Regions from separate parts of the Caulobacter sp. GW821-FHT10A10 genome, predicted to be linked through region 1. Evidence: predicted binding sites of a transcription regulator. Region 1 holds the regulator's gene; each other region holds the start of a gene.
The links. Region 1 encodes LexA, which represses DNA repair genes until DNA is damaged. Its sites were predicted from a motif close to ATGTTCNCNANNTGTTCT; they were not measured.
Positions count from the first base shown of each region.

Region 2: a site for LexA is predicted at 7,084-7,101, ahead of AC07NS_RS09450 (ImuA family protein). Genes of this name have one in related genera too.
Region 3: a site for LexA is predicted at 6,929-6,946, ahead of ssb (single-stranded DNA-binding protein). Genes of this name have one in related genera too.

Region 1 is NZ_JBWKNV010000008.1:263,023-272,525, reverse strand. It holds gene trpE (anthranilate synthase component I) at 1-82, shown strand, start outside; gene AC07NS_RS21920 (multicopper oxidase family protein) at 141-2,255, opposite strand; gene AC07NS_RS21915 (hypothetical protein) at 2,359-2,565, opposite strand; gene AC07NS_RS21910 (anthranilate synthase component II) at 2,730-3,326, shown strand; gene trpD (anthranilate phosphoribosyltransferase) at 3,342-4,370, shown strand; gene trpC (indole-3-glycerol phosphate synthase TrpC) at 4,367-5,155, shown strand; gene lepB (signal peptidase I) at 5,242-6,027, shown strand; gene lexA (transcriptional repressor LexA) at 6,332-7,039, shown strand; gene AC07NS_RS21885 (bifunctional helix-turn-helix transcriptional regulator/GNAT family N-acetyltransferase) at 7,181-8,104, shown strand; gene AC07NS_RS21880 (TonB family protein) at 8,226-8,606, shown strand; gene AC07NS_RS21875 (isocitrate lyase/PEP mutase family protein) at 8,607-9,365, opposite strand; gene AC07NS_RS21870 (ComEC/Rec2 family competence protein) at 9,419-9,503, opposite strand, start outside.
Region 2 is NZ_JBWKNV010000003.1:44,739-54,241, reverse strand. It holds gene AC07NS_RS09485 (hypothetical protein) at 1-37, opposite strand, end outside; gene AC07NS_RS09480 (hypothetical protein) at 160-339, shown strand; gene AC07NS_RS09475 (KTSC domain-containing protein) at 349-579, shown strand; gene AC07NS_RS09470 (hypothetical protein) at 753-1,091, shown strand; gene AC07NS_RS09465 (alpha-ketoglutarate-dependent dioxygenase AlkB) at 1,088-1,690, opposite strand; gene AC07NS_RS09460 (error-prone DNA polymerase) at 1,707-4,871, opposite strand; gene AC07NS_RS09455 (DUF6504 family protein) at 4,868-6,292, opposite strand; gene AC07NS_RS09450 (ImuA family protein) at 6,306-7,067, opposite strand; gene AC07NS_RS09445 (hypothetical protein) at 7,238-7,522, opposite strand; gene pgm (phosphoglucomutase (alpha-D-glucose-1,6-bisphosphate-dependent)) at 8,050-9,503, opposite strand, start outside.
Region 3 is NZ_JBWKNV010000004.1:1,039-10,541, forward strand. It holds partial or broken gene AC07NS_RS12175 (SPM autocatalytic domain-containing protein) at 1-4,325, opposite strand, end outside; gene AC07NS_RS12180 (hypothetical protein) at 4,672-5,748, opposite strand; gene ssb (single-stranded DNA-binding protein) at 6,306-6,839, opposite strand; gene AC07NS_RS12190 (hypothetical protein) at 7,000-7,389, opposite strand; gene AC07NS_RS12195 (hypothetical protein) at 7,407-8,090, opposite strand; gene AC07NS_RS12200 (hypothetical protein) at 8,158-9,503, opposite strand, start outside.

The sequences.
Region 1 (9,503 bases):
CGCCGACGCCGAATACGACGAGACCCTGCACAAGTCCCGCGCCCTCAAGCGCGCCGCCGAGGAAGCCTGGCGCTTCGCCTGACGGGCTTCGGATATCGAGTAAATGAAGGGGGCGGCCGCGAAGGCCGCCCCCTTTTTCGTCAGTGGTCCATATGGCCCGGCGGACGGGCCGCGCCTTCCGGCCCAGCGACGTCGGTGAGACCATGGCCCAAGGCGATCGGCTTGCCGTCGGGACCGCGGTCGGCCACGCGGACCATCTCCATCATGCCTTTGTCCTCGTGGTTGAGGATGTGGCAGTGCAGGACGAAGTCGCCGATGTAGCGGGCGTAGTGGCTGCGCACCTTCACCACGACGCCCGGCTCGACGAACAGCGTGTCCTTGAAGACCCCGGTCAGGCCGAAATATTCCGAGTTCGGATCCTTGGTCAGGTCGACGCCGCCCTTGGTGGCCGATTCCAGCTCGAACGGATTGACGTGGATGTGGAACGGGTGGCCGACCTTGAAGTCGCCCTTCTGGACCGACAGCGTCCAGCGGTCGGTGTCGCCCAGCACCAGGGTGCGCGAGAAGTCGTTGGGATCGAAGCGCTTGACGTCGGTGTCGGTGCGGCCGATGCCCGGCCCCGACTTGCCGCCCGGCTTGGACGGCGGCGCCTGCAGCGAGAAGACCAGGGTCTGCTCGTTGTCGATCTTGTCGGCCAGCAGGCTGGGGTGCGGCGCGAACGACGCCAGGGTCAGGTCGCGGCGCAGGTCGGCGACGACCTGCTCCTTCAGTGTCGCGTCGGTGATCGGCAGGTTGCTGGCGGCGTTGACCAACAGCGTCTTGACCTGATCGGCCGGCGGCGCGACCGGGCCGGCGCCCGGCGCGACCTCGACCACGAACAGCAGCTGGCGACGCTCGGCGCTGCCCTCGACGCCCGACTGCTGGACGTTCACCAGCTCGTCGATGACGCAGTAGGAGCCGGGCTCGGCGAAGGCCACCAGCAGGTCGCTGCGATAGCCGGGCTGCATGACCGTGGCCTTGCGCTCCAGCACCTTCTGGCGGGTCAGGCCGTCGGCGGCGATCTCGAACTGCGACACCGCCTCGCTGGACGGCGCGCATTCCTTGGCGATCAGGGCGTCCTGGCCCAGCGGCCCGACCTTGGCCAGGGCGGCCAGCGGGCTGGTCCCGATACGCTTGCGGATCGAGATCTTGACCGTGTCGGACACCCCGCCGTGGATGAAGCGCCAGCGCTCGGGCGCGCCGGCCACGGCCTTCTGGTTCAGGGTCTCGAGCGTGGCGCCGTTGACGGTGGTGAAGCGGCCGGAATTGGACCAGTTGCCGCCGCCGATGATGTCGTAGCTGTCGAGCACGCCGGTGTCGCCCGCGTCGCAGTACCAGTTCTTGCGCGACGGCGTGAGGATGCGGGCCTTGGGTTTGCCCTCGGCGTCACGGCAGGCGTACTGGATCTGTTGCAGCACGAAGACGTGGTCGGGCGACTTTGCCAGCAGCACGTCGATGTCGCCCGGAACCACCTTGCGGGCCGGCAGGTCGCCGCCGGCCTCGACCACGCGCGGCAGGCGGTCGCCCTTGATCACCAGCGCGCCGACCAGGCCGCTGGAGACCTGGATCGCCGTCGAGCCGTGGACGTGCGGGTGGTACCAGAAGGTGCCGGCCGGGTGGTCGCCGGGGATGTTGTACTCGTACTCGTAGGTGAAGGTCGGATTGGGCGGCAGCTGGCGCAGGACGTTGTCGCTGATCCCCGCCGGGCTGACCCACAGGCCGTGGCTGTGCAGGTTGGTGGTGTTGAAGCAGTGCGGCTCGTTGATGTCCTCGGGGTGGCCGGGGCAGTTGGCCTCGGCCGGCAGCAGGTTGCGAATCTTGACCCGCACCGTCTGGCCAGGACGCGACACCAGGGCCGGCGCAACGTAGGGCCGGCCCGGCTCCGACGGATGCAGGCGGTCCTGATAGGCCCGCAGTTCGACGTCGTCGAAGGCGCCCTCGTACTTGTCCTTGCCGACCTGTTTGCCGCTGTTGGGGTTCCAGATCTTGGCCTTCAGCAGGACGATGTCGAGATTGGCCTCGACCTCGTCGCCCTTGGGCGGCGGGGCCGGCACGGCGCCGAACAGTTTCAGCGGCGTTTCGGGCGGGCCTTCGCCCGGCGCGATCGTGGTGAGGATCGGCGGGTCGGAGACCGGAGCCGCCTGGCGGGCCAAGGCCGTTCCGGCCGGCAGGGCGAGGGCCAGAGCCGCTCCGCCCAAGAGTCCGAGTTGTCGCATGTGCACCCCCGTGCATCCCAAAGATGCGGGAGGGTGATTTGATATCTGCGGTGGATCAAGCCGGATTCACAACCTTGGGAACCCATTTTGAGCGGCCTGCGGCCTAGTCGCCCAGGCGCTCCTTCGGCAGGTGCTGGGTGACGGCCGGCGGGGCCAGGACCATCACGGCCGCGAAGCTGACGGCGGCGCTGGCCGCGAAGGCCGCGGCCATCAGGACCGGCATGATCCGCTGACGCCGGCGCGGCGCGCGCAGCAGGGCGCGGGCGTAGGACAGGGCGGCGGTGTCGAGGGCGGAATCAGCGACGGACATGCGGGAAATCATGCCCGATCGCGCCCCGGTGGCAACGGCCCGACGGCGCGGCCGTTCGCCGCTGGCTGAAACATGCTTTGAGGGGGAAACAGAAAAACTCTCTCCGTAAAGGGATGACGCGCCGCCCCTGCCCGGACTAGAAGCGAGGCCTGAAAGGCGGCGTCATGATCCTGGTCATCGATAACTACGACAGCTTCACCTACAACCTCGTGCATTACCTGAACGAGCTGGGGGCGGAGACGCTCGTCCATCGCAACGACGACCTGACGGTGCAGGAGGCCCTGGGCCTGAAGCCGCAGGCGGTTCTGCTGTCGCCGGGCCCCAAGGCCCCCGACCAGGCCGGCATCTGCCTGCCGCTGCTGCGCGGCGCGCCCGACGACCTGGCCATCCTGGGCGTCTGCCTTGGGCACCAGGCCATCGGCCAAGCGTATGGCGGCGAGGTGGTGCGGGCCAAGGAGGTCATGCACGGCAAGACCAGCCCGATCCGCCACGCCAACAAGGGCATCTTCAAGGACCTGCCCGACCCGTTCACCGCCACCCGCTATCACAGCCTGGCCGTGCGCCGCGAAGACCTGCCGGCCGAGCTGGAGGTCACCGCCTGGACCGCCGACGGCGAGATCATGGGCGTGCAGCACAAGACCCGTCCCGTGCACGGCGTGCAGTTCCACCCCGAATCCATCGCCACCGAGGGCGGCCACCAGCTGCTGGCCAACTTCCTCGACCTGGCTGGCGTGCGCCGCGACGCCCAGATCTGGGTCTAGGACGGGGCTAGAGACATGTCCGACGCCTTCAAGCCCCTGCTGGCCAAGCTGGCCGACGGCCAGACCCTTTCGGAAGACGACGCCGAGGTCTTCTTCAGCGCCTGCCTGCGCGGCGAGCCCACCCCGGCCCAGGTGGCCGCCGCGGTCACCGCCATGCGCCTGCGCGGCGAGACCGTGGGCGAGATCGCCGCCTGCGCCCGCGCCATGCGCCGCGCCGCCGTGCATCTGGAACACCCCTATGACGTCGTCGATGTCTGCGGCACCGGCGGCGACGGCCTCCACACCCTGAACATCTCCACCGCCGTGGGCTTCGTGGCCGCCGGCGGCGGGCTGAAGGTCGCCAAGCACGGCAACCGCGCTGTGACCAGCAAGTCGGGCACCGCCGACGTGCTGGCGGCCCTGGGCGTCAATATCGACGCGACGCTGACGCAGCAGCGCGCCGCGCTGGACAGCGCCGGCATCTGCTTCCTGTTCGCCCAGTCGCACCACGGGGCGATGAAGCACGTGGCGCCGATCCGCCAGCAGCTGGGCTTCCGCACCATCTTCAACCTGCTGGGTCCGCTGACCAATCCGGCCGGCGCCAAGCGGCAGGTAGTCGGGGTTTCGGCGCCGCGCTTCGTCGAGCCGATCGCTCGTGCGCTGGGCGCCCTGGGCGCCGAACGCGCCTGGTCGGTGCACGGCGGCGGCATGGACGAGCTGACCATCACCGGCGAGACCGAGGTGGCCGAATGGCGCGAGGGGGCGATCCGCCTCTTCACCATCACGCCCGAGGCCGTGGGCCTGCAGCGCGCCTCGCTGGCCGAGATCACCGGCGGCGACCCGGCCTTCAACGCCGCGGCCCTGACCCGCCTGCTCGACGGCGAGACCGGCGCCTATCGCGACATCGTGCTGCTCAACGCCGCCGCCGCCTTCCTGGTGGCCGACAAGGTCGAGACCCTGCGCGAAGGCGTGGAGCTGGCCGGAGCCGTGCTCGACGACGGCCGCGCCAAGGCCGCCCTCGCCGGCCTCGTGGCCGCTACCAACGCCGAACCTGTGACCGCATGACCGACATTCTCGCCAAGATCGCCGACTACAAGCGCGAGGACGTCGCCGGCCGGAAGGCCGTGCGCTCGCAAGGCGACGTGGACGCCGCCGCCAAGACCGCTTCGGCGCCGCGCGGCTTCAAGGCGGCGCTGGAGGCCAAACACGCGCCGGGGAAGCTTTCCCTGATCGCCGAGATCAAGAAGGCCTCGCCTTCGAAGGGCCTGATCCGCGCCGACTTCGATCCGCCGGTGCTGGCGAAAGCCTATGAGGACGGCGGCGCGGCCTGTCTCTCGGTGCTGACCGACGGCCCGAGCTTCCAGGGCGCCGACGAGTATCTGGTGGCCGCCCGGGCGGCGACCGCCCTGCCCTGCATCCGCAAGGACTTCCTGGTCGACCCGTGGCAGGTGGCTGAGAGCCGCGCCCTGGGCGCCGACGCCATCCTGGTGATCCTGGCGATGATCGACGACGCCCTGGCGGCCGAGCTGATGGCCGAGGCCGCGCGCCTTGGCATGGACGCCCTGGTCGAGGTGCACGACGAGGCCGAGACTGAGCGCGCCGGCAAGCTGGGCGCCACCCTGTTCGGGGTCAACAACCGCGACCTCAAGAGCTTCGTGGTCGATCTGGCCGTGACCGAGCGCCTGGCCCAGCTGGCGCCGGCCGGCTCGCTGCTGGTCACCGAGAGCGGCCTTTTCACCCATGCCGACGTAGTGCGGATGGAAGCCTGCGGGGCCACGGCCATGCTGGTCGGCGAAAGCCTGATGCGCCAGGCCGACGTCACGGCCGCCACGCGCGAGCTGATCGGCTAGACTTCCCGTAACGGCGCTCGGCCACGTTTCGGCCAAGCTCGCGCTTCTCAATGCCCCTCGGTGTTCGACATCGAGGGGCTTTTCGCATGACCGCCGGCAAGACGTCGCTTCGTACCCATCTGATCGAATGGGCCAAGACCCTGGCGCTGACGGCGGCCATCGTGGTCGTGCCGAGCACCGTGCTGTGCCAGCCGTTCCTGATCCCGTCCGGCTCGATGGAGCCGACCCTGCTGATCGGCGACCGCATCCTCGTGAACAAGTTCGCCTATGGCTGGAGCCGCCACTCGGCGCCGTTCAGCCCGCAGATCGGCCATGGCCGGCTGATGGGCCGCGAGCCCGCGCGCGGCGACGTGGTGGTGTTCAAGAAACCGGGCGATGGCCGCACCGACGTGATCAAGCGCCTGATCGGCCTGCCCGGCGACGAGTTGCAGGTGGTGGACGGGGTGCTGCGCATCAACGGCGCGCCAGTGGCTCTGCGGCCGCTGGGGACGCGGATGGAGGACACGCCGTTCGGCGTGCTGCCGACCGAGCACTTCGCCGAGACCCTGCCGGGTGGCGGGACCCACCTGATCAACAGCTACGGCCCGCGCACGGCGGCCGGCAACACCGCGGTCTATCGCGTGCCGGAGGGCTGCTACTTCGTGATGGGCGACAACCGCGACAACTCGCTCGACAGCCGCTTCGACCCGGGCCCGATCCCGCCCGGCCAGGCTCGCTGCGCCTGGAACCCGGCCGTGGACGCCAATCTGCCCGCGCAGATCGGTATGGGCTTCGTGCCGTTCGAGAACCTGGTCGGCCGGGCCGAGATGGTGGTGTTCTCGTGGGAAAGCGGCGCCGGCCCGCGATGGAATCGGTCTTTCCAGCGGCTGTGAATCAGGGGCCGCGGGCCGGGAATCGCGGTATCGGCGGTGATATTCTCGGCGCTTCGGGCGCGGCGCGATCGCACCGTCTACGGAAAATCACGGCTCGGTTCGTCTTCGCGGCCCTGCGCGACCGACTGAGAACGGCGGACTTATCCGGCGTAAAATCAGTCGCTTAGGACGCAGGTCCTGACATGGGCGCTGCAAGCAAATTGGCAGAACGCCGGTCGCTGTAATTCACTTGACCTTAACCAAGAACACCTAGAGAACACTCGAAAGGTTTGCGGTTTGTTCCGCGACGACTTGCGAGGCCGTCATGCTCACCCGCAAGCAGCACGAGCTGCTGATGTTCATCCACGAACGGATCAAGGAGACCGGCGTCTCCCCCTCCTTCGACGAGATGAAGGAGGCCCTGGACCTGGCGTCGAAGTCGGGCATCCACCGGCTGATCACGGCCCTGGAAGAGCGCGGCTTCATCCGTCGCCTAGCCCACCGGGCCCGGGCGCTGGAGGTGGTGAAGCTGCCGCAGCAGGCCACGACGGCCGCCCCGCCCAAGGGCCGAGGCGCGTTCCGGCCGCAGGTGCTGGAAGGCGGCGGCCCCGCTCCTTCGGCCCCTGCCCCGACCCTGCCGGTCGCCAACGACAGCCGCGAGCTGCCGATCCTGGGCCGCATCGCCGCCGGCACGCCGATCGACGCCATCCAGCACGAACGCGACCGCCTGCCGGTGCCCGAGACCATGCTGGGCGGCGGCGAGCACTACGTCCTCGAGGTGCAGGGGGACTCGATGATCGAGGCCGGCATCCTCGACGGCGACTATGTGATCATCAAGAAGGGCGACACGGCCAACAGCGGCGAGATCGTCGTCGCCCTGGTCGGCGAGGAAGCCACGCTGAAGCGCCTGCGCAAGAAAGGCGGCTCGATCGCCCTGGAAGCGGCCAACCCCAAGTACGAGACCCGCATCTTCGGCCCCGACCAGGTCGAGGTGCAGGGCAAGCTGGTGGGCCTGATCCGTCGTTATCACTGACGGCGACAGCCTGAAGGCCGGGATTTCGAAGGGACGCGATCGGAAGGTCGCGTCCCTTTTCGTTGCGAGAAGCGCCCCTCACGCTTGTGTTGACTCAATCAACAAAACTCCAATATTGACGCGATCAACATTGGAGGCCGCATGACCGATCGCCACGACACCGACGTCGCCACCCTGCGGGCCTTCAACCGCGTCTACACAAGCCGCCTGGGCCTGCTGGACGCCAGCTATGACGGCAGCCCGTTCACGCTGAGCGAGGCGCGGGTCCTCTACGAACTGGCCAACCGGACCGATCCCGTGGCCGCCGACCTCGCCCGCGCCCTGCGCCTGGATCCGGCCCAGGTCAGCCGCACGATCAAGCGCTTCTCCGAGCGGGGCCTGGTCACGGCGCGCGAAAACCCGGCGCACGGCCGCCACCAGCTGCTGACCCTGACCGACGAGGGCCGCGCGACCTTCGCGGCTCTTGAGGCCAACACCCGGGCCAGCGTCGGCGCCCTGATCGAGGGGCTGCATCCGCTGCAGCGGGCGCGCCTGATCGAGGCGGCCGGCGCGATCAACGACGTGTTCGAGGGCGGCGCGCCGGAGGTGACGCTGCGGGCCCTGCGGCCTGGCGACCTGGGCCTCGTCGCCTCCCGCCAGCAGGCCCTCTACACGGCCGAGTACGGCTGGAACGGCGACTACGAGGCGCTGGTCGCGGGGATCCTGGCCGACTTCCACCACAACTTCGATCCTACCCGGGACGACGCCTGGATCGCGGAGGCCGGCGGCCGGATGGTCGGCTCGATCTTCCTGGTGCGCGGCGATGCGCCGGGCGTCGCCAAGCTGCGGCTGCTCTATGTGGAAGCGCAGGCGCGCGGACTGGGCGTGGGCGGACGGCTGGTCGAGGCCTGCGTGGCCCGCGCCCGCGCGCTCGGCTACCAACGGCTGGACCTCTGGACCGTCAGCGCCCTGACCGCCGCTCGTCGGCTCTATGAACGGGCGGGTTTCCAACTGGTCCGCGAAACGCCGGGCCGCCAGTTCGGCCACGACCTGGTCGACCAGATCTGGTCGCTGGAGCTCCTCTAGAGCGGGTCGAACCGCACCGATGACGGCGCAGGAGCGCGAACCTGGCAGGTCCGCGCCCTCGAACCTCACCCCCGAAGCGTCCTAGCCACGATCGACAACCAGAGAGGGGATGCCAGAGGGGATGACCGCGATGATCGGAGTGATGCTGGCCTTGGCGTTGCAAGCGCCGGCGGCCGAACCGCCGCTGACGCTCGCGGACATCGGGTTCCACGCCTCCAGCCAGCTCGGCGGCTTCTATCCCGATCGCGCCATGCGGGTTGGTAGGACTGGAGACGTCCAGGCGCGTTGCACGATCGCCAGCAAGGGCGTGTTGACGAACTGCGCCGTGCTGAACGTAACACCGTCAAACAGCCCCGAATTTGGTCTGGCCGCCCTCAAGCTGCTGGCCAGGCACGACGTGGACGCCGTCACGCGGGACGGACGGCCGACCGCCGGCCGCGATCTGCTGATCACGCTCGAATACCGCATCCGTCGCGGCGCTCCGGACATCACTGTCCGCTGATCAGCGATCCAGACCGGCCAGTTCCTTGGCCGCCGCGTCGAAACCGGCCCAGGCGGCCGCCGCCAGGGCCGCGCCGGTGCTGGCGCGGCGCACGCCCAGGCCCGGCAGGTCGGCGAGCTTCATGTCGGGTCCCCACAGCAGCACGTTGACCGGCCTGGGCGCCACGGCCGCGACGATGGCGGCGATGTCGTCGTACTTCGTCACGCCCGGCGCGTAGAGGCAGTCGGCGCCGGCGTCGGCATAGGCCTTGAGCCGTTCGATGGTCGGGGCGAGGTCGTCGCGACCGATCAGGAAGCCTTCGGTGCGGCCGACCAGGATCACGTCCTGGCCCGAGGCGTCGATGGCGGCGCGGGCGGCGGCGATGCGGGCGACCGCGTCTGGCAGCTCGTAGAGATCCTTGCCGATACGGTCCTCGATCGAGAGGCCGGCGACGCCGGTCTCGACGGCGCGGGCGACATTGGCGGCGACGCCTTCGGGCGCGTCGGCGAAACCGGCCTCGAAGTCGGCGTTGACCGGCAGGTCGGTGGCGGCGACCAGCGCGCGCAGATGCTCGAGCACCTCATCGACCGTGACCTCACCGTCGGCGCGGCCCCAGGACCAGGCCATGCCGGCGCTGGTCGAGGCCAGGGCCTTGAAGCCCAGCTTCCGCAGCCGGACCGCGCCGCCGGCGTCCCACGGATTGGGCAGGACGAAGAAGCCGTCGGCGTGCAGGGCGCGGAAGGCGGCGCGGCGGGCGGCGAAGTTGGCGGCGTCGGTCATCGGTAGTCCTTCACTCGAGAAAGCAGAGGGCCGGCTACACCGGTCAGCTGGCGTTATCCGCCCGGTTCTTGCGCAATTCTGTCAGCAGTCGTCACCCAGGGACGCCTCCCCCGCAGGGGCTGGGCCCAGACGATCCAC
Region 2 (9,503 bases), on a different contig from region 1:
AAGCCATCGGCATGGGCTCATGGGGATCGTCCGGCATCGGGCCTCCTGATCCTTGCAATTCCTCGCTCGCCGCACCTGTTCCAATCTCGCGTTGCGCCGGCCGCGAAACGGTTTGGCAAGATCGGGGATTCGTCTCCCACGAGGAAAAGGGAGCACCGCATGTCCAAGCGTGAATTGATTGAACCCACACCGGGCGACAAGCGCTACGTCCGCCGCGACGATAAGGGCCAGTTTTCGCAGTCCGACGATGTGGGCCGCTCGTCCGCCGCCGACCAGCGCCAGCATTCGAGCCATGACGCGGGCCGCGGCCAGGGTGACAAGGGCGACCGCCGGTCCTGAGGCTGGGCGATGCCGTCGGCGGTGATCAAGGCCTTCAGCTACGACCCCAAGGTCGAAATCCTGACGATCACCTTCGTCAGCGGGCGCGTTTACGCCTATCTGGGCGTGCCCGCGGCGGTCGCCGACGGTCTGCGACTGGCTTTCGCCAAGGGAGAATACTTCAACGCTCACATCCGCGACCGTTATGGCGCAGCGCCGGTCGCGGTTGGAACCGAGCCCGCCCAAGGATCGCTGTTCTAGGATCCGCCGTGCAGCTTCGGGCGGACGGGAAGGCCGGCCCGTGGGCTTGCCCTCTAGCGCCCGCATGGGCCGGTCGACCTCTGGCCGAACGGCCCCCGGCTTCCCATATCTTGGGTATGCAAACAGCACGCGCGGCCTTGGCCGCCCACTCCCTCCTGGCCCAGGACGCCGACATGGCGCGCCTCGAGGGACAGCTCATCGATCTCGACGATGTCGCCGCCCGTCGCGAGCGGCTGCTGGCCTATGCCGCCGAAACGCGCCCTGTCGTCGTCTATCGCTTCGTTTTTCCGCCTGGCGCAACCGTTGCTGGCCTTGGACGAGGCCATGAGCGCCGCGACGCGGCTGACCAGCTGCACTTGCTCGTGGGCCTGACCGGGGCCGGCGTCACCCGCAGCCAAGGCGGCCTGGCCGCCCGCATTCCTAAGGTGCTGGCCTCGCGCTTCGAGGCGTTAGCGGGCCCGCTGATCGCCGATTGGCTGGTCGCGCTCGATCTGGGCGAAGACGCTCTTTAAGCGGGGGTGTTGCGAAAGGTGCGGAAGGTAACCGAATAGCGCAAGGCTTCGACCGGAGGGATCGAATGCTCCCACACCTCCCGCGCGGGGCCTGTCAGCACATAGGCCGATCGGGGCGCTGGTCGAAGGGTCGCGCGCTCAAAGCCGTCGCCCAGCTTGCGCCGGAAACGAAACGGACAGCTGGAGCCCAGGGATACGCCTGCGACGATGTCGAACTGCGGTCGGTCGCGATGCCAGCCAATGCCGGCCCCCGGCGTGTGTTCGATCGCCAAGGCTTGACGGAAGTCTTCAGGGGCTCGTTCAGTCAAAGCCGCGACCCTCTCGCGCAGGGGCAGCAGGATATCGGGGATGGGAGACGCCGGCTCCCGGACCCCGCGGGCGAAATCGTAGGACCAGCCGAACGAGGCGACGCGGCGATTGCCCTCATAGCCGTGAAACTGGAACGGCGCGAAGGGCAGGGCGGCGATGGCCTGGATCAGAGCGGCTTCCTCGCCGACGTCGATGAGGTCGGGCCGATAGACGAGGCCGTTGGGCAGGCCGGTCGCAGGGGCGGGCCGCGGCGCATCCGGCAGGTCGAACAAGGCGGGCTGATTGGGCATGAGACTCATATGGGGATCAGCAGAAGTTGCGGCTGCGGCGGGCCCAGGCCAGGTCGCCGCCATCGGCGCTGCGATCCTGTAGGCTGGTCAGAAGGTCGCTCAGGTCGTGGAGCTTGTAGGCGACTAGGTGAACGACCTCGCCTTCGCGCTGGGTGCGGCCGTCAACGCCGATCAGCCGCGCCCCCAGCGCGATGCGTCGCTGCTGCTCGTAGAGCGTCTTCCAGATGACGAGGTTGGAAACGCCGGTCTCGTCCTCGATGGTCATGAAGAGGACGCCTTTGGCCGTCCCCGGCATCTGGCGCACAAGGACGAGGCCGGCAGTCTTGATGAAGCGGCCATCGCGCGCCTGAGCGGCGGCGCGACAGGGCGCACGGCCCAGCGCTTCGAGATCCTGGCGCAGTAGGGCGAGCGGATGGCGGCGCAGGGACAGGCCGACATGGCTGTAGTCCTCGACGATCTCGCGCCCCTCGGTCATCGCCTTCAGCGTCACCGCCGGCTCGTTGAGCGTATTGGCGCCTGGCTGGTCGAAAAGCGGCAGGGCGGTGTCCCTGAGCGCCTTGATCGCCCAAGCGGCTTGGCGGCGATCGCCCTTGAGGCTGGGCTGAAAGGCGTCGGCTTCGGCCAAGCGCGACAGAGCGCCGGTCTTGGCGCCCGAGCGGCGCCAGACCTCGTCGATCGAGGCATAGGGCTGGTCCTGGCGGGCCAGGACGATCCGGGCGGCGTCCTCTTCGGATAGGCCCCGGACCATTCGCAGTCCCAGGCGCACGGCCAAGGATCCGTCGCACCTCTCCTCCAGAGTGCAGTCCCAGCGTGAGGCGTTGACGCAGATCGGCCGGACTTCAACGCCGTGTTCGATGGCGTCGCGGACGATCTGGGCGGGCTGGTAGAAGCCCATCGGCTGGCTGTTGAGCAGGGCCGCGCAGAAGACTTCCGGATGGTGGCATTTGAGCCAGGAGGAGGCGTAGGCCAGGAGGGCGAAGCTGGCCGCGTGGCTCTCTGGAAAGCCGTAGGAGCCAAAGCCCTCCAGCTGGCTGAAGGTCGCTTGCGCGAACTCGGGCGGATAGCCGCGCGCGACCATGCCGCCGACGAGCTTGTCCTTGAAGTGACTGACCCCGCCGGTGAATTTGAATGTGGCCATGGCCCGGCGCAGCTGGTCGGCCTCGCCGGGCGTAAAGCCCGCGCACTCGATGGCCACCCGCATGGCCTGCTCCTGGAAGAGCGGCACGCCCAGGGTCTTGCCCAGAACCTTCTCCAGCTCGGGTTTGGGGTAGGAGACCTTCTCCTTGCCTTCACGGCGGCGAAGATAAGGATGGACCATGTCGCCCTGGATGGGCCCAGGGCGAACGATCGCCACCTCGATGACCAGGTCATAGAAGCTACGGGGCTGCAGGCGCGGCAGCATGGCCATCTGCGCCCGGCTTTCGATCTGGAAGACGCCAAGCGTGTCGGCCCGGCGGATCATCGCATAGGTGCGCGGGTCCTCCGGCGGGATCGCGGCCAGGTCCAGATCGATGTCCTTGTGGGCCTTGAGCAGATCCAGGCCGCGCTTGAGGCAGGTCAGCATGCCCAGCGCCAGGACATCGACCTTCATGAACTTCAACGCGTCGATGTCGTCCTTGTCCCACTCGATGATCTGGCGCCCGTCCATCCTGGCCGGCTCGATTGGCACGAGCTCGTCCAGGCGGTCCTCGGTCAGGACGAAACCGCCGGGATGCTGGGAGAAATGGCGCGGGGTGTTGAGAAGCTGCTGGGCCAGCTGAAGGGTCAAGCGCAGGCGCCGATCTGTCAGATCAAGGCCAAGCTCACGGGCGTGCCTCTCCTCGATCTCCTCGCGGCTGAAGCTCCAGACCTGGCTCGACAGGGCCTTGGTCAGGTCCTCGGGCAGCCCCAGCACCTTGCCCACGTCGCGCACCGCGCCGCGGGGCCGAAAGCGCTGGACGACGGCGACGATGGCGGCGCGGTGGCGGCCATAGGTCTCGAAGATCCATTGCATCACCCCCTCGCGCCGGGCGTGCTCGAAATCGACATCGATGTCGGGCGGCTCGTCGCGTTCGGCGCTGACGAAGCGCTCGAAGAGGAGGTCGTTGCGGTCCGGATCGATGCTGGTGATGCCCAGGACGTAGCAGACGGCCGAATTGGCCGCCGAGCCGCGGCCCTGGCAGAGGATGTCCTGGCTGCGGGCATAGGCGACGATCGAATTGACGGTCAGGAAGTAGGGTGCGTAGCCGAGGGCGCCGATCAGGGTCAGCTCGTGCTGAAGGATCTTTCGGATCTCTGGGGGCAACCCGTCGGGAAAGCGCCGGGCCGCGCCCTCCCAGGTCAGGCGCTCCAGGGTTTGCTGGGCGCTGCGACCGGCGGCGATGACTTCATGCGGATACTGGTAAGCCAGCTCGTCCAGCGAGAACCGGCACCGTTCGGCGATGGCGGCCGAGGCGGCCAGGGCCTCCCCGTGACGCGGGAACAGCCGCTGCATTTCGGCGGGCGCCTTCAGATAGCGGTCGGCATGGCGGTCGCGCCGAAAGCCGACGTCGTCGATCGTGGTTTTCTCGCGGATGCAGGTGACGACGTCCTGCAGCAGGCGGCGGGCCTTTTCGTGGAACAGCACCCGGTTGGTCACCACGGGTGTGACGCCAGCGACGCGGGCGAGGATTTCCAGTTGATGGAGCCGCAGGGCGTCGCCCGGCCGCCGCCGCAGGGTCAGGGCCATGTAGGCGTCGGGACCAAAGACGCTCGCCAGCTTCTTCAGCTGCAGGGCCGTCAGCTCGTCGGCGCTGTCCGGGACGAGGACGGCGATCAGCCCCTCGGCGTGGTCGGCCAGGTCGGCCAGCTCAAGGTCGCACTCGCCCTTGCCGGCCCGCGCCTTGCCCAGGGAGAGCAGGCGGCAGAGCCGGCCGTAGGCTGGCCTGTCGGTGGGATAGACCAGCACCGTCATGCCACAGCGCAGGACAAGCTCGCAGCCGACGATCAGCCGAATGCCTGTCGCCTTGGCGGCGATATGGGCGCGAACCATCCCAGCCAGGCTGTTGCGATCGCAGATGGCCAGGGCGCGATAGCCCAGGCGCGCGGCCTCCTCGAAGAGCTCGCCGGGCGAGGAGGCTCCGCGCAACAGCGAAAAATGCGAGGCACACTGAAGCTCGACATAATCGCCAAGCCCATCAAGGTCTTGCGAGCGTGGCCTCATCCGAACACCCCGACGATGAACCAGCGCTGGCTGCCGGTTTCGAGGTCCTCGCCGTCGCCGTCCCGATAAATCCAGTAGCGTTCGCCGCCCTGGTCCTCGACCTGGTAGTAGTCGCGCGACCGCGCCAGTTCGGCGTCGGCCTTCCACCATTCGCCAAACACCCGCTCGGGTCCGTCGGCGCGGCTCACGCGCCGCCGCACGCCGCGCCAGATGAACGACGCGGGCGGCTGGTCGGGCAGCAGGGCGACCGTGTCGATCGGCTCGGGATGGCGGAAAAGCCGCGTTGGGCGCGGCCAGTCGGCGGGCCAGGAGAAGGCGGCCGGACGCTCCAGGGCCGGCGCCTTCCGCACGCTCCGCTCGGGTAGGTCGCTGTCGGCGCTGGCCAGACGATAGACGCGCTCGGGCCCCAGGCGATTGGAGAGGGTATCGATCAGCGCCGACAGGTCCGCCCGCGCCCGTGGAGCCGCCAGGGCGTCATCCTGCCGGTAGGTCAGGGGCTCGGCGCCTGGCGCGGCCAGGACCATGCGCTCGACCCCAAAGCCCGGATCGACCCGCTCCAGCTTCTCGATCAGGAGCCTGGCCAAGCGCAGGGCGTCGCGCGAGGGCGCGGCCATGCCCACCCGTGCGGTCTCGATCCGGTTATCGACCCGGAAGAAGAAGGCGTCCACGACCTTGGCGCCCAGGGTCCGCGCCTCCAGCGCCGCGCAGAGCTCGGCGGTCAGCTCGGTCAGGTAGCGCGCCATCGTCTCGCTGGCCCCGATCGGTTCAGCAAAGACCCGCGTCGCCCGTAGGGTCTCGGGGGCCAAGACCGGTTCGATCGGCTCGGCCTCACGGGCCAAGGCGCGGTCAAGCCGGCGCACCGGGTCCAGTCCCAGGCGATGGGTGAGCGGACCCTTGGGCGTCGCTTCAAGCTCGCCGATCGTGTCGAAGCCGAGCTTGGCCAGAGCGGTGATGAGATCGGCCGGGAGCTGCAGCGCCGCGGCGGGCAGCGGATGGAGATCGCGACCCACCGCGCCGGCAGGGCTGACGAAGACGGCCCGCCGGCTGAACCGCGCCAGGGCGTGCGCGCCGCCCCAGCTGTCGGCGATCGCCGTCTGGGCCGACAGACCGGCCTTGGCCAGCCGGCGGCGGATGTCGATCAGCATGGCCTCCTCGCCGCCGAAAAGATGCGCGCAGCCGGTGGCGTCGATGACCAGACCGTCGGGGGGATCGGCCGCCACCGTCGGCGAGTAGAGGCGCTGGGCCCACAGGGCCAGCCGCAAGAGGGCGGCGCGATCGCCGTCGGCGTCCAGGTCCTGCAGGACCAGGCCGGGGGTGAGGGCGGTGGCGTGGGCGACCGCCTGGCCGATGCGCAAGCCGGTCTTGGCGGCGGCGAGATTCATGTGCGCGATCGCGCGGCGGCGACCGACCCGTCCGACCATGGCGATCGGCGTTTCAGGCGGCGGCGCGCTTTTGCCTTGCATCCGGATCAGCCGGTCGGTCGGCCAGCGGGGCAGGAAGACGGAGATGACCCGTTGCGTCACAGGCTTCTAGCTCGATGTCGAAGGCCTCGCCGGCGCGGCAGCGAAGAAGTTCCAAAAACCAGCGGAGACGGCCCACGCCGGGAACAGGCAGCGGCGAGGAGGGCAGGGCCGAAACCCGCCAGCGGGTCTGGGCCGCCGTGGGCTGGCCCAGATCGGCCGCATCGGCCACCCGCCGCCATCTTCGAATGGCGATGCATAATGTCCCGCTCTTCTCTGCGGCCAGCTGCAGCCGTCGCGAGGCGGTCATCGAGAGCTTGGCGACCTCGCCAACCACGCCCACCAGGCTGCCTGACCGCAGGCCTTCCTCCATCGCCGCCAGGACCTGGGCCTCCTCGCCGGCCTCGGCGAACACCACCCTCTCGGGCGGCAGGCCGACCTGGGCGAGGGAGGGCGCGAAGAGATCGCGCTGGCGAAGGCACCAGAGAACATCGCCCTGCGCCCGCGCCAGGAGACCGGCCGCAAAGCGCGCGGCCGCCGCGCCATGCAGGGCGCCGTCAGCGCCGCCAGCCACCTCGTGCAGGGCGCCCAGGGCCAGGCCCCCGCCCGGCAACCTATTGTCCAGCGTCGGTATGCCGAAAGGCAGCACGCCGCGCGTGGTCTGATCGGCGGTCTCGATGGACCGGACCTGGCGGCGAAGCGCGTCGAGCGCGGCGGGTGCGATGGCTTGGGACATGCTGACAAGAATGGACTTGTTCCATCTTTGTTCTCACGCCGGGCGGCGAGTCAATCAGCTCCAGGGTGCGACGTAGGCGCGCGCGTTCACCGAGGCCCTGTAGCTTCAAGCCTTTGAGCGGAATCTAAAATTTCGCGGCGCGCTCAAGCTGCGACCGAGCTTGTCGTGCCTCAGGCCGCCAAGGCGTCCGCGTCGGCGTTGAGAAGTCGCAACGCGGAGGGCGCAAGCGTCGGGTCGGCCGCGACCAGGTCCTTCATGGCCGCCGCCACCAGAACCGCCAGGGTCGGGCTGTCCTCGGCAAGCGACGTGGCCAGGGCGACTATGGTGCGAAGATCAGGATCGAGCAGCCGCTGGCGCTGGGCCTCCACCCGGGCGCGCCATCGCCCGTCCGTCTTTGGAAGGTCTGCCAGGACCCGGTCGCAGTCGTCGATGAGCGCGGCGATCTTCCGATCCACCCCGATCATCCCCGCGCACATCCGAAACCTTGCCTCGCTCATAGGCCTAAGCTTGGCGCCGGGCGTTACGGAAGCGCTACAAACAGGGAGCTTTTGCTGAACATGCCTGGGGTCGCTATGCCGACTGCTATTGAGGACGCTGGGGCTAGGAGTGCGGTTTTGCGCTCCGACAGATGCTCGGCGTCGACGCGCTACGCTGGGGCGGAAAACATCGCGCACGACGCCTTGGCGGATCTGCACGCCGCGCTTGAGGCGTTTGGGTCCAGGCCCGCATAGCCCGTCACAGAATGTCACGCATCAGCCCCACCGCTACGCTCTCTCGATCGAAACCTGATCGCCGAACTGGTGCTGGATTGCGGTCAGCAGGGGCGCGCGCCGCCCCAGATGCAAGCGGCGGGCCGTGCGGACATGACATTCATGGCTCCCGCTTTCGACCAGCGGGACCAGAGCGTCCGGCTCAATGGCGGCGAATGGCGTTCCATCTGGAGCGTGCGGGCCTGTTACACGCGGGCCGGCCGTGGAACCTGTCACATCTTGAGGGCCTCAGCGACCACGTTGCGAGCCTCGGCCTGGACCTTATTCAGGTGATCCGGGCCAAGAAATGACTCCGCGTAGATCTTGTAGACGTCCTCGGTGCCTGACGGACGGGCGGCAAACCAGGCGTTCTTGGTCGTTACCTTCAGTCCGCCGATCGCCTCGCCATTACCCGGGGCCTTGGTCAGGGCAGCAGTGATCGGCTCGCCGGCGAGGCTGGTGGCGGTGACGTCGCTGGGGCTCAGGGCGGCTAGGCGCGCTTTCTGTTGGCGGTCGGCCGGGGCGTCGAGGCGGGCATAGGCCGGAGCGCCATAGTTTTCGGTCAGGCCGGCGTAGAGCTGGCTGGCGCTCTTGCCGGTCACCGCCTGGATTTCGGCGGCCAGCAACGCCAGGAGAAGGCCGTCCTTGTCCGTGGTCCAGACCGTGCCGTCCTTGCGCAGGAATGAGGCGCCGGCTGATTCCTCGCCACCGAAGCCGACGGAGCCGTCCAGCAGGCCTGGCACGAAGTGCTTGAAGCCGACCGGCACCTCCAGCAGACGGCGGCCAAGGCCGCCGACCACGCGGTCAATCATCGACGACGACACCAGGGTCTTGCCTACCGCCACATCCTCCGCCCAGGCTGGGCGATGGGCGAACAGGTATGCGATGGCCACGGCGAGGTAGTGGTTGGGGTTCATCAGCCCGCCGTCGGGGGTGACGATGCCGTGGCGGTCGGCGTCGGCGTCATTGCCAGTGGCGACGTCGTACTTCGATCCGGTTTCCATAATCCCGATCAGGTTGGCCATCGCCGACGCCGATGAACAGTCCATGCGGATCTTGCCGTCGGTGTCGAGCGGCATGAAGGCCCAGCGCGGATCAACCGCGTCGTTGACCACGGTGAGGTTAAGCCGGTGACGGTCAGCGATCTCGCCCCAATAGGCGACGCTGGCCCCGCCCAGAGGATCGGCGCCAATGCGAACCGCGGCCGACCGGATGGCGTCCAGATCGAGGATCGCGGGCAGATCATCAATGTAGCGGGCGAGAAAGTCGTAGCGCCCGGCACCGGCCACGGCGCGCTCGAACGGAATGCGCCTGACATCCTTCAACCCGCCCTCCAGGAGTTGGTTGGCGCGAGCGGCGATCGCTAAGGTCGCGTCGCCGCCCGCCGGGCCGCCTGACGGGGGATTGTACTTGATGCCGCCGTCGCGGGGCGGGTTGTGCGATGGGGTCAGCAGAAGGCCGTCGGCGCTGCCCGGCGCAGTGCGATTTTGGGCGAGAACGGCGTGCGACACCGCCGGCGTCGGCGTGAAGCCGTCACGGGCGTCGATCAGGGTCTCCACACCGTTGGCGACCAGCACCTCTATCGTCGTTCGCCATGCCGGCTCTGACAGGGCATGGGTGTCGCGGCCCAGGAACAGCGGACCGGTGATCCCTTGGCTGGCGCGATATTCAGCCACCGCCTGAGCTA
Region 3 (9,503 bases), on a different contig from region 1:
TCGCCGCGATTGAGGACGTAGGTGTCGGCCCCCGCCCCGCCTTGCAGGATGTCGTTTCCAGCCCCGCCGATGAAGGTCTGGTCGCCATCGCCCCCCGACAGATTGTCGGCATAGGCCGTGCCGATCACCCCCTCGACGCCGATATAGGCGTGGCCGGCCGCCAGGCCGGCCGACCCGTAGCCGGTGGCCGAACCATTGGCGGCGCCCAGGTTCAGCGTGACGCCGCTGGTTCCCGTCGAATAGTCGACAAAGTCCCTGCCCTCGCCGCCGACGAACACGTCGTTGCCGGTCGTGGCCACGAACCAGTCGTCGCCCGCGTCGCCGTCCAGCCAGTTGTCGCCGCCGTCATAGCCCTTGAGCTGGTCGGCCGCCTTCGAACCGCGCACGGCTTCGAAACCGCTGAACACATCGCCCTCGGCGTCGCCGCCATAGGCCTCGCCCGCGGAAAGATCGACATAGACGCCGGCCGAAGACCCGACATAGCTGAGCCAGTCGTAGCCGCCGCCGCCATCCATGGTGTCGATGCCCGCACCGCCTTCGATCGTGTCGTTGCCGTCGCGGCCCCACAGCTGGTCGTCACCGTCCAGCCCCTTGAGCACATTGTCGCCCGTCGTGCCGTAGAGCCGGTCGGCATAGTTCGAGCCGGTGGCGTTCTCGATGCTCAGCAGGCCTTCGCTGGTCACCCAGGCGCCGGTGACCGCATTGGTGACGATCGCCGCGCGGCTGATCGGATTGCCGGCGGTGGCGTCGGGATTGCCGTTCCATTCCGGCGGCCTGTAATCCAGGTCGAAGGCCACGCCGAAGGCGAGGCGCTCGGCGCTGATCGTGTCCTGGCCGTAGGGGTCGCTGTTGGGGTCGCCATAGCCGCCCCAGAACCAGTTGAAGGTGGCGTCCTCGGCGATCAGGAAGGTGTCGTCTCCCTCGCCGCCTTGCAGGACTTCCGAACCCGCGTCATCGGCCAGGATGTCGTTGCCGACGCCGCCGTCCATGCTGTCGGTTCCGCCGCCGCCCGACAGATAGTCGTCGCCGGCCCCGCCGATCAGCGTGTCCTCGCCGTCACGCCCGATCAGCGTGTCGTTGCCGTCGCCGCCGTCGATGTAGTCGTTGCCGCCGCGGCCATCGAGCCAGTCCCAGCCGCTGCGGCCGTAGAGCTGATCGCCGCCCTGCCCGCCGACGAAGATGTCGTCGCCGCCGTCGCCCGAGGTCCAGTACGAGGTGTCGATCCACTCGTAGGAATCCCAGCCGTCCCAGCGGTAGTAGCCGTCCTCGACATAGACGGCGTGATTATCGTCGATCACCACGCCGCCCGTGGTCAGGCGCTGGTCGATGAAGTCGTTGCCCGACGTCGCAGCGCCCGGCGTGGTCAGCGTATAGCCGATCAGCGACAAGTCATCGATGTTGACCACCTCGCCAGGCGCCGTCCAGTTGGAGGTGGCCGCGCCGACATAGCGCGAGGTCGGCTGCGTGAAGAAGCCGAACGGATCGGTCCCACCCGGCGTCGCCACGAGCCGCAGCACCATGCGCCTGAACGCCGTGCCGGCCGGCGCGGTAGCCGTGCCGCTGATGGTGTTGAAGTTGACCAGGTTGCCCTGGTAGGCGCCGCTTTCCAGGCCCGAGCCGGCCATGAAGGCCACGCTCAGCAGGTTCATGTTGGCGTCGTAGAACTCCATGTACATCTGGGCCGCGCCCCGATGCTGGGCCGCCTTGACCGAGCCCTCGTAGACCGCCCCGGCCACCGAGACCATCGCCGCCGAGCGCGTGTCGATGATGGAACCGGCCGCCGGCGCGCCCGGCATATACATCCAGAAGACGTCGTTGCCGCTGCCCGACCAGTCGGCGCTCAGATTGACCCCGCGCTGCGGGTTGCCGACCTGATAGGTCGCCATGTCCCAGCCAGCCAACCCGTCACCGAAGCGGGCGTTGAGCACCTCGTTATCGCCCGGGCCGTCCTTGGACTGCGGCAGGATCGAAAACAGGTTGCTGCCAGTCTTGCGCACCTGGATCTCCGCACCGTCGCCAACGGCAAAGATGCGGATGTTCTCGTAGGACACCCCATGCCCCTTGGGATCGAAGCTGTCGATGAACCCGCGCAGGCCGCCGTAGAAGTCGGAGGTCGTGAACTTGTCGAGACCCAGTTCGCTCGCCCGCTGGAGCGTGATGATCCAGGGGTTGGCCATCACCTGATTTTCGAGCGCGAGGACGATCTTGTCGATGGTCGTCTTGTAGCTGTTGTAGAAGTTGGTCTCATCGGTCGTCAGGGCCGAGGGTCCATCGGCCTTGAGCTTGTCGATCAGCGCCTTGTGAGGCGGATGATCGTAGAAATCCTGCTCCCACTGAGTGAGGCTGGCATAGGCGCCGGTGATGAAGCTGTTCACCATCTCGCGGTTGTCAGCGTAGAAGCGGTAGTCGCTGGCGACCTGCAGGTCGCCGCTCAGCGAAGTCAGGTCGTTCGCCACCGACCGCGTGATCACGCGCTTGGCGAAGATGTCGCCGCCGACGATCTTGGTGTTGCGGATCGCCGTCAGCGTTCCGTATTCCACCGCCGCGTCGGCCGAGGCGAAGTTCGTCTGAACACCGTTGATCTTCACCCAGATCTGGCTGGAGGTATGGCCGTAGATCTGGGTCGTGCCGACGCCGTTCAGGTTGCTGACATAGGCCGTGGTGTTGGTGTAGGCGATCGAGCTGATCAGGCCGTTCAACGTATCGCGAGCCGTCGTCGCCATCGAGGTGACCAGCGAGCGGTTGCCGTTGTTGACCACCGTCACTGTCCCTAGCTCGTATCGAGCATATGGGATCTGCAGCACGGTCTCGGCGTTGGCGCTCGGGATCTTCGGCTTCTTCCTGCCGAACAGGTTGCCGATCAGCGCTCCCAGCACAAACCCGACGAAGGCGCCGATGCCCGGCGCGATGACGTTGAACGCCATCCAGGCGCCGACGGTCGAACCACCCGCGACGCTGCCGCCGAGCAGACCGGAGATATAGGTGCCGACGGCGATGCTCGCCGCGCTGCCCGAGGCTCCGACGCTGAGCGCGAAGACGCCGACCGCAGAACCGATCGAGGAGAGGGCCACGCCCGCCTGGGTCTGCGGCGCGACCACCATGGCGCCGAGCTTGGCGCCCAGGAACGCTCCCAGCGCGCTGGCCATCAACGTGCCGACGCCGTTGCCCGCGAAGATCTCGCCGGTGTTGAAGCCGTCGAAGATGTTGACGTTCGGGGTCGTCAGGTTGGAGATGATCTTCGAGGTCACCGTCGAGCCGGCGGTGTTGAACAGCTCCGCGCCGAACCCGTCCAGGCCCAAAGCCTCGCCGAGCGACATGGTCAACATCGAGCTGATTGAACCGATCGCCGCCGATTGCAGCCGCGCGGCGACATCCGACGCGAACGAGCCCTGAACGGCGGCGCCGACTTTCCCGGTGGCGTCGATATTGAGGCTGGCGCCGCTCGTGATCGACATCGCCAGGCGCTCGCCGACCTCGCCGAGGATCGATGAATAGACGATGCCTTTTATCTCGTCGCCGTCGGCGAGATAGTTGCCGAGCGACGAGCCGACGATCGAACCGATCATCCCGGCTTGGTACTGGAACTCGGCCGACGCCTGCAGAATCTCGGCGACGGACTTGCTTTCCAGGTTCTGGTCCCGGGCCTTCACGAACGCCCGATCCTTGGTCACGACAGTGTATGTACCATCCGCATTTTTAACATACACATCGATCTTGTTGGGATCTGTATTCGCAATTCCCGCCTCGTAGCGAGCGTAAACATCCATGATAAAAAACAGATCATGGTTTTTTATCGGATCTATAATATAGAAACTGCCACTTATTTGGATGGCGACATTCGGCAGAACCACGTAGTTCGCGGCGCTCTGAGCCATGTAATTGGGATGATTGGTGTCGAAAAACGTGACCACGTCCGTGGTCATGGTGATCACCGTTCCCTTGGCTCCGCTGAGGTCGACGCCATAGCGACTGGAGGCGTTTTCAAGCCCTGGGGCGTAGTAGGGCGCGACCATCGTCGAGTTGATGGCGAGCGTACTGCCCCGCTCGGCGGCCAGTTGCCGGATATAGGCGGTGGCGAACGCCGCCTCGTTCACGCCGATGGAATAGGAAACGAGCTCGATGCTCTGATAGCCGCCGCTCAGGATCAGTTCCTTGTTGGCGTCGATGAACGCCTTGGTGTCGGCGATCCGCGCGTCGACCCCCTTCGGATCGTTCGTACCCTGCGTGGCGTAACCCACAAGCCCCGCCTGCAACGCCTCGCTCTGGCCCAATTCATTGATCGCGCCCGGAACGGTGATGTAGAGCGTCTTCGTACCCGCTGTCACATACGAGTCCAACGCCATATCAAAGTAGATTGAACTGCGCGTCCCGCCCGCGCCATTATTGCTGGTATAAAGGATCGTACCGGACGCAAGCTTCTGACCAGTCTGGAAAGTCGAGACCGCAATCCGACTCCAGTTCCCGCCACCAACGCCGGAACTCCACGGATTGTTAGTTCCAGATTGATCCGCAATATTTCTAGCAGCTTGAGTGTACTCTAGAATAAGAAGCTTTCTCTGCGCCGCGCTAACGTTGACGGAATTCAACTCTGACGTCAGCTGAGACCACTTCTTTTTGTACATCTCTTGCTTGGCGCTAGCCATCTCGATCACCCGCCCCAAAGATCAATGTTCAAAACCAGTAATTTTCAACGATATGCGATGATTTCTCGAACGCCTGCGCCACCGGACCGACAAGCAGCGGGCGGCTGGACATCGCGATGAAGCCATCCCCAAGCCAGCCGTTCGACACGCTGGAAGCGAACAGCTCTCCGCTCGTCCGCACCTCCCGCTCCGCCTCCAGGCAGCCGTTCAGATCAGCCTGGCAGATCCGGTAGAGATCCTTGCCTATGGGCGTCGAGACCACGCCGGTGCGCGTCAACGGATCGAAATCGTCCCACTGCCCGACGACTGCGGTTCCAATCTGCACCATCTCCCCCGTCTCCACGTCGATCTGGAGGAGACCCGGCTTGGGGGCGCCCGGCGTGATCAGCTCGCGAGCGAAAAGGTAGGGCGCGAGCTTCGGCTGGAAGAACAGCATGTTCTCATCGCTGCGATGGATCACCTTCTCCTCGGTCGCGGTGACCCGGACCATTCGCGCGCCGACGCCGCCGGGCCGCAGGTCGCTTTCGAACTGCGTCAGGAAGAGAACGATCCGCCCTGCCTTGTCCCGCACGCAGACCTGCCCACCGATATTGGGAGGGCCGACATTGCGCGGGTTCAGGCCTTGCGAGGCCTCGACAGCGGCCTTGCCGCCCACATGCAGCGGGTCACGCCCACGCGGATCGTAGTCATAGGCCTTGAGCACCCCCGTCGCCCGGCCGTTCTCGCCGGGAGACACGAGCGCCGCGACGAAGCAGCCGTCGCGCGGGTTCAGGTAGATGGTGGAAAAGCGGAAGCCGGGCTCGGCCACGATGGGGCGGTCGAAGACCTCGCCCGTCCGGACATTGATCTCCCGGATGGCGGGCTGATCGCCCCCGCCCGGGAAATAGAGAAACATCTCGTCGCCCGACCGGTGCACGAACGGCTGCTCGGGCATCATCGACAGCTTCAGGTTCTTGATTTCGCCCGTATCGGTGGAAACGATGAGAACGGCGTCGGGCGAGCACACGAACACGACCTTGTTCAGCGCTTTGGAGTGAGCAATCGGTACGCAGTCCACGTACTTGCCCAGGCTGACCACCGTCGCATGGCCTTCGACGACGTTCACTTCTCTACTCATCACCGTACCGCACCCCCACGCCAAAGACACAAAAGCCGCGACCATCGAAGCCGCCGCCCCTCTCGATAGCCAGGTTCGCACCCTCTGGCCGCAGTCACGCAACCCCGGCTCTTGCAACCGTCGCATGCTCATCGCGCGCCCTCGCTTCGCGGGCCCTGCGGCTGTCCGTGTGGAATTTCGATCGAGAAGGCCATCGGCGCCTCGCCGCACATCGCAATGGGCGCTCCAACGGCGACGGCGTCGATGACTTGCAAGCCGACCGAGCCAGCCGACACGGCCGGCTCGACAGGACGGCGCGACCCGCGTCGAGCGCCGCACCTCACGAGATAAACGCCCCCAAGCGAACTGATCACGCAACGCCCCGCCAAACGAAACAAGCGAGACCTTAGCCAGCATCACTCAATGGTTGCAATTGAGAAGTGCCGCTTCGAATTGCGCATCCCATCAAATTCACGGAAGCGTCACGCGACCCAAGCCCACAAAAGAAAAACGGCCGGCTCCTCGCGGAACCGGCCGTCTTCAGATCCAGGCGCTCAGGCGAGCCCTTAGAACGGGATTTCGTCGTCCAGGTCGGCCGAGAAGCTCTCGCGCGGGCCGCTGGGCTGGCTGCGCGGAGCGCCGCCGCCGAAGTTGCCGCCGCCTTGGCCGCCGCCGTAGCCGCCACCGCCGCCCTGGCCGTAGCCGTCGTCATAGCCGCCCGACGGAGCGCCGGCGCCGGCGCCGTCGCCACGGCCGCCGAGCATGGTCAGTTCGCCGCGGAACTTCTGCAGCACGATCTCGGTGGAGTACTTCTCCTGGCCCTGCTGGTCGGTCCACTTGCGGGTCTGGATCGCGCCCTCGATGTAGACGGTCGAGCCCTTGCGCAGGTAGCTCTCGGCCACCTTCACCAGGTTGTCGTTGAAGATCACGACGCGGTGCCACTCGGTCTTTTCCTTGCGCTCGCCGCTGGAGCGGTCGCGCCAGGTCTCGGACGTGGCGATGCGCAGGTTGGCGACGCGGTCGCCCGAATTGAGGGTGCGGATCTCGGGGTCGGCCCCGAGGTTGCCGACGAGGATGACCTTGTTGACGCTGCCAGCCATTTGGCGAATGCCCTGTTCTCGCCCGGCGACCCTATGCGCCGGAATCTCGAGCGGAGACGTTAACGACTCAGCAAGGCGGAAATCAAGAATTGTTCACCAAACGTTCCTGTGAACAGAGAGCGGTTATCCACCGCCCTCTCCTCGCCTCTCGGAAACGGTCCTAGCGCGCCGGCAGCGCGCCCGGCACGGCCAGACGGCCGTCGCCCGTGCGCACCAGGGACATGAACCGGGCGCCTTCGTAGCTGTCGCCCAGATAGATGCCTTCGCGCTCCACGAAGATGAACTTGCCCTGGTAGGAGCCGGTCAGTTGCTCCCGCCGCAGGCCCATGCGGAGGAAGCGGATGCGCATGCCTTCCAGGGTCGCCGCACAGGTCTCCATGTTGGGCACGTTGCGCTCGACCGGGTTGAACTGCAGCGTGCCGTCCTTCTTCTCGATGACGTGGTTGCAGATTCCCTGGTCGAAGGGGGCCTTGGTCTGCTTGACGCAGCCCGACAGGCCGACCGCGGCGACGCCGAGGGCCAGAACGGCGGCGATGGGGGAAACGCGCATCAGAGAACTCCTTGCCATCAGCCGACGCTGGGAATGGCGCAGTTGGCGGCCTGCTCCACCACCAAGTGGAACGAACGGTTGTCGGACGAAGCCTCGACCCGGCCCGGCAGCAGCCGGAGGGTCTCGTCGCCCCAGCGGCCGTAGGTGGCGCCGCCCGGGCGCTCGCACTTGCCGGCGAACAGCTGCTGAATGCAGGCGTTCTGGGTGATCTCGCCCGGCAGCTTGTTCCACTGGCCGCCCAGATAGCGCTGGCAGACGGCCAGGGGCGCGCTCGGCGCCGAGGTCGCGCCCGAGGCGGCCGGGGTCGCCGCGGGCGTGGCGACAGGCGCGGTCACGGTCGGCGGCGGCAGCGGGGTCAGCACCGTGCCGGCCTGGTCGGCGGCCGCCAGGGCCCCGGTCTCGTCGACGCCGACATCGAGGGCGCCGGTGGCCACGCCGTTCTTCTTGGCGCACTCGGCCAGGGTGGTCTCGCCCACGAACTGGCCGCCGACGAAGCAGCGCAGCGGACGCGCCGGGTCGTTCAGCTTGGTGTCGTCCGAACGTCCGGTCTCGACGATCAAGCCGCCGCGCGAGGCCGGCGGATCCTCGGCCGGCTTGCGGTCCTTGCCGCCCATCAGCGTGAAGGCCACGGCCAGGCCCGCGATCACCGCCAGGGCCGCTCCGCCGCCCAGCAGCACGCGTCGATCTTTGAGAAGTTCCATGCCCCCTGGCTACGACGCGTCGATGACGGTTTCAAGCGTCACGGCGGCCGCGAAGGCCATGCGCGGCCTAGCTGCCGCCGGTCAGGCGGTCCAGCGCGGCCTGGTAGTTGGCGATCTGGTTGGTCAGATAGGCCGGGGCCGTGCCGCCGGTCTTGCCCGAGGTGGTGGTCGAGCCGTCGGCCTTCACCCCGTTGGCGATGTCGGCCAGCTCCCGATAGGCGTTGCGGATCGCCGCCGTGGCCGACTTCAGCAGGTCGGCCGTGGTGGCCCGGGCCGTCTCGTCGGACAGGTCCAGTTCGGTCGGCAGTTTCAGCCCGTAGACCGGCCCCTTGCCATCGGCCGAGACGGTGCGGCCGTCGTCGGTCTTGGTGTTGCGAACGATGCCCGAAGCCAGGCCCAGGGCGCTCAGCACATTGCTGTCGCCCTTGCCCGGCAGCACTTCCACCGTCGAGGTGTTGTAGGCCGGCGTGATCTTCAGCTTGCGCATGTTGCCGTCGCTGGAGATCGACACCTTGGCGGCGTAGCCCGAGGCCCGGCGGATCTTGTCGGCCAGGGTGTCGAGCGTGTCGTCAGCGCCGATGGTGATGGTGGTCAGCGGGCCGCGCTCGCGGGTGCGGATCTGGAAGGTGTCGCCCGGCCGCGCCGAGGTCGCCGACACGATCTTGTCCGACTGGGTGTAGTTCATCGTCCCGCGCGGCAGGCCGAAGATGTCGAGCGCGCTGGAGCCCGAGGCGTCGACGGCGATCGAGGTCGGGGTCGCGTAGCCGTCCTTGCCGGTCAGGCGCTGTTCCCAGGTGGCGTCGCCGGTGGCCATGTCGATCTGGGCGACGTAGCCGTCCTTGGTGCCGACCGTGGCCTGGCCCGCCAGATCCTTGCCGGCCGCGCCAACCAGCCAGACCTGGCCGTTGGAGACCGCCATGCCGGTGACCGTGTCGTCGCCTGTGCCGCCGTAATAGGCCAGGGTGTCGCCGGACGTGCTGGTCAGGTCGAGCGACATGCGGGCGACGAAGCCATCCGATCCGCCCGAGGCCGCCGACTTGACGTTGTTGACCGTCAGCGAGCCGTTGGTGGTGTAGCCGCCGACATAGAGCTGGCCGTTGTCGATGGTCAGGCCGGCGATGTCGCCGCCCTTCAGCGTGCCGAGGTCGCGCGTCGCGCCCACGGTCATGGTGGCGGCCTTGGTGTAGGTGACCGGCTTGGTCTCGTAGACGCCGGCCGAGTTCAGCGCCGTGCGGTTCTCGGTCACCACCGAAGTGGAGACGTCGAAGCTGCGCAGCATCGCCTCGCTGCCTTCCTTGGTGGCGACGATGACCTTGCCGCCGTCGACGACCATGCCCGAGACGGTGTCGTTCTCGGCGCTGCCGAAATGGGTGGTGAACAGGGCCTTGGGCGTGCCGGTGATGTCGGCCGCAA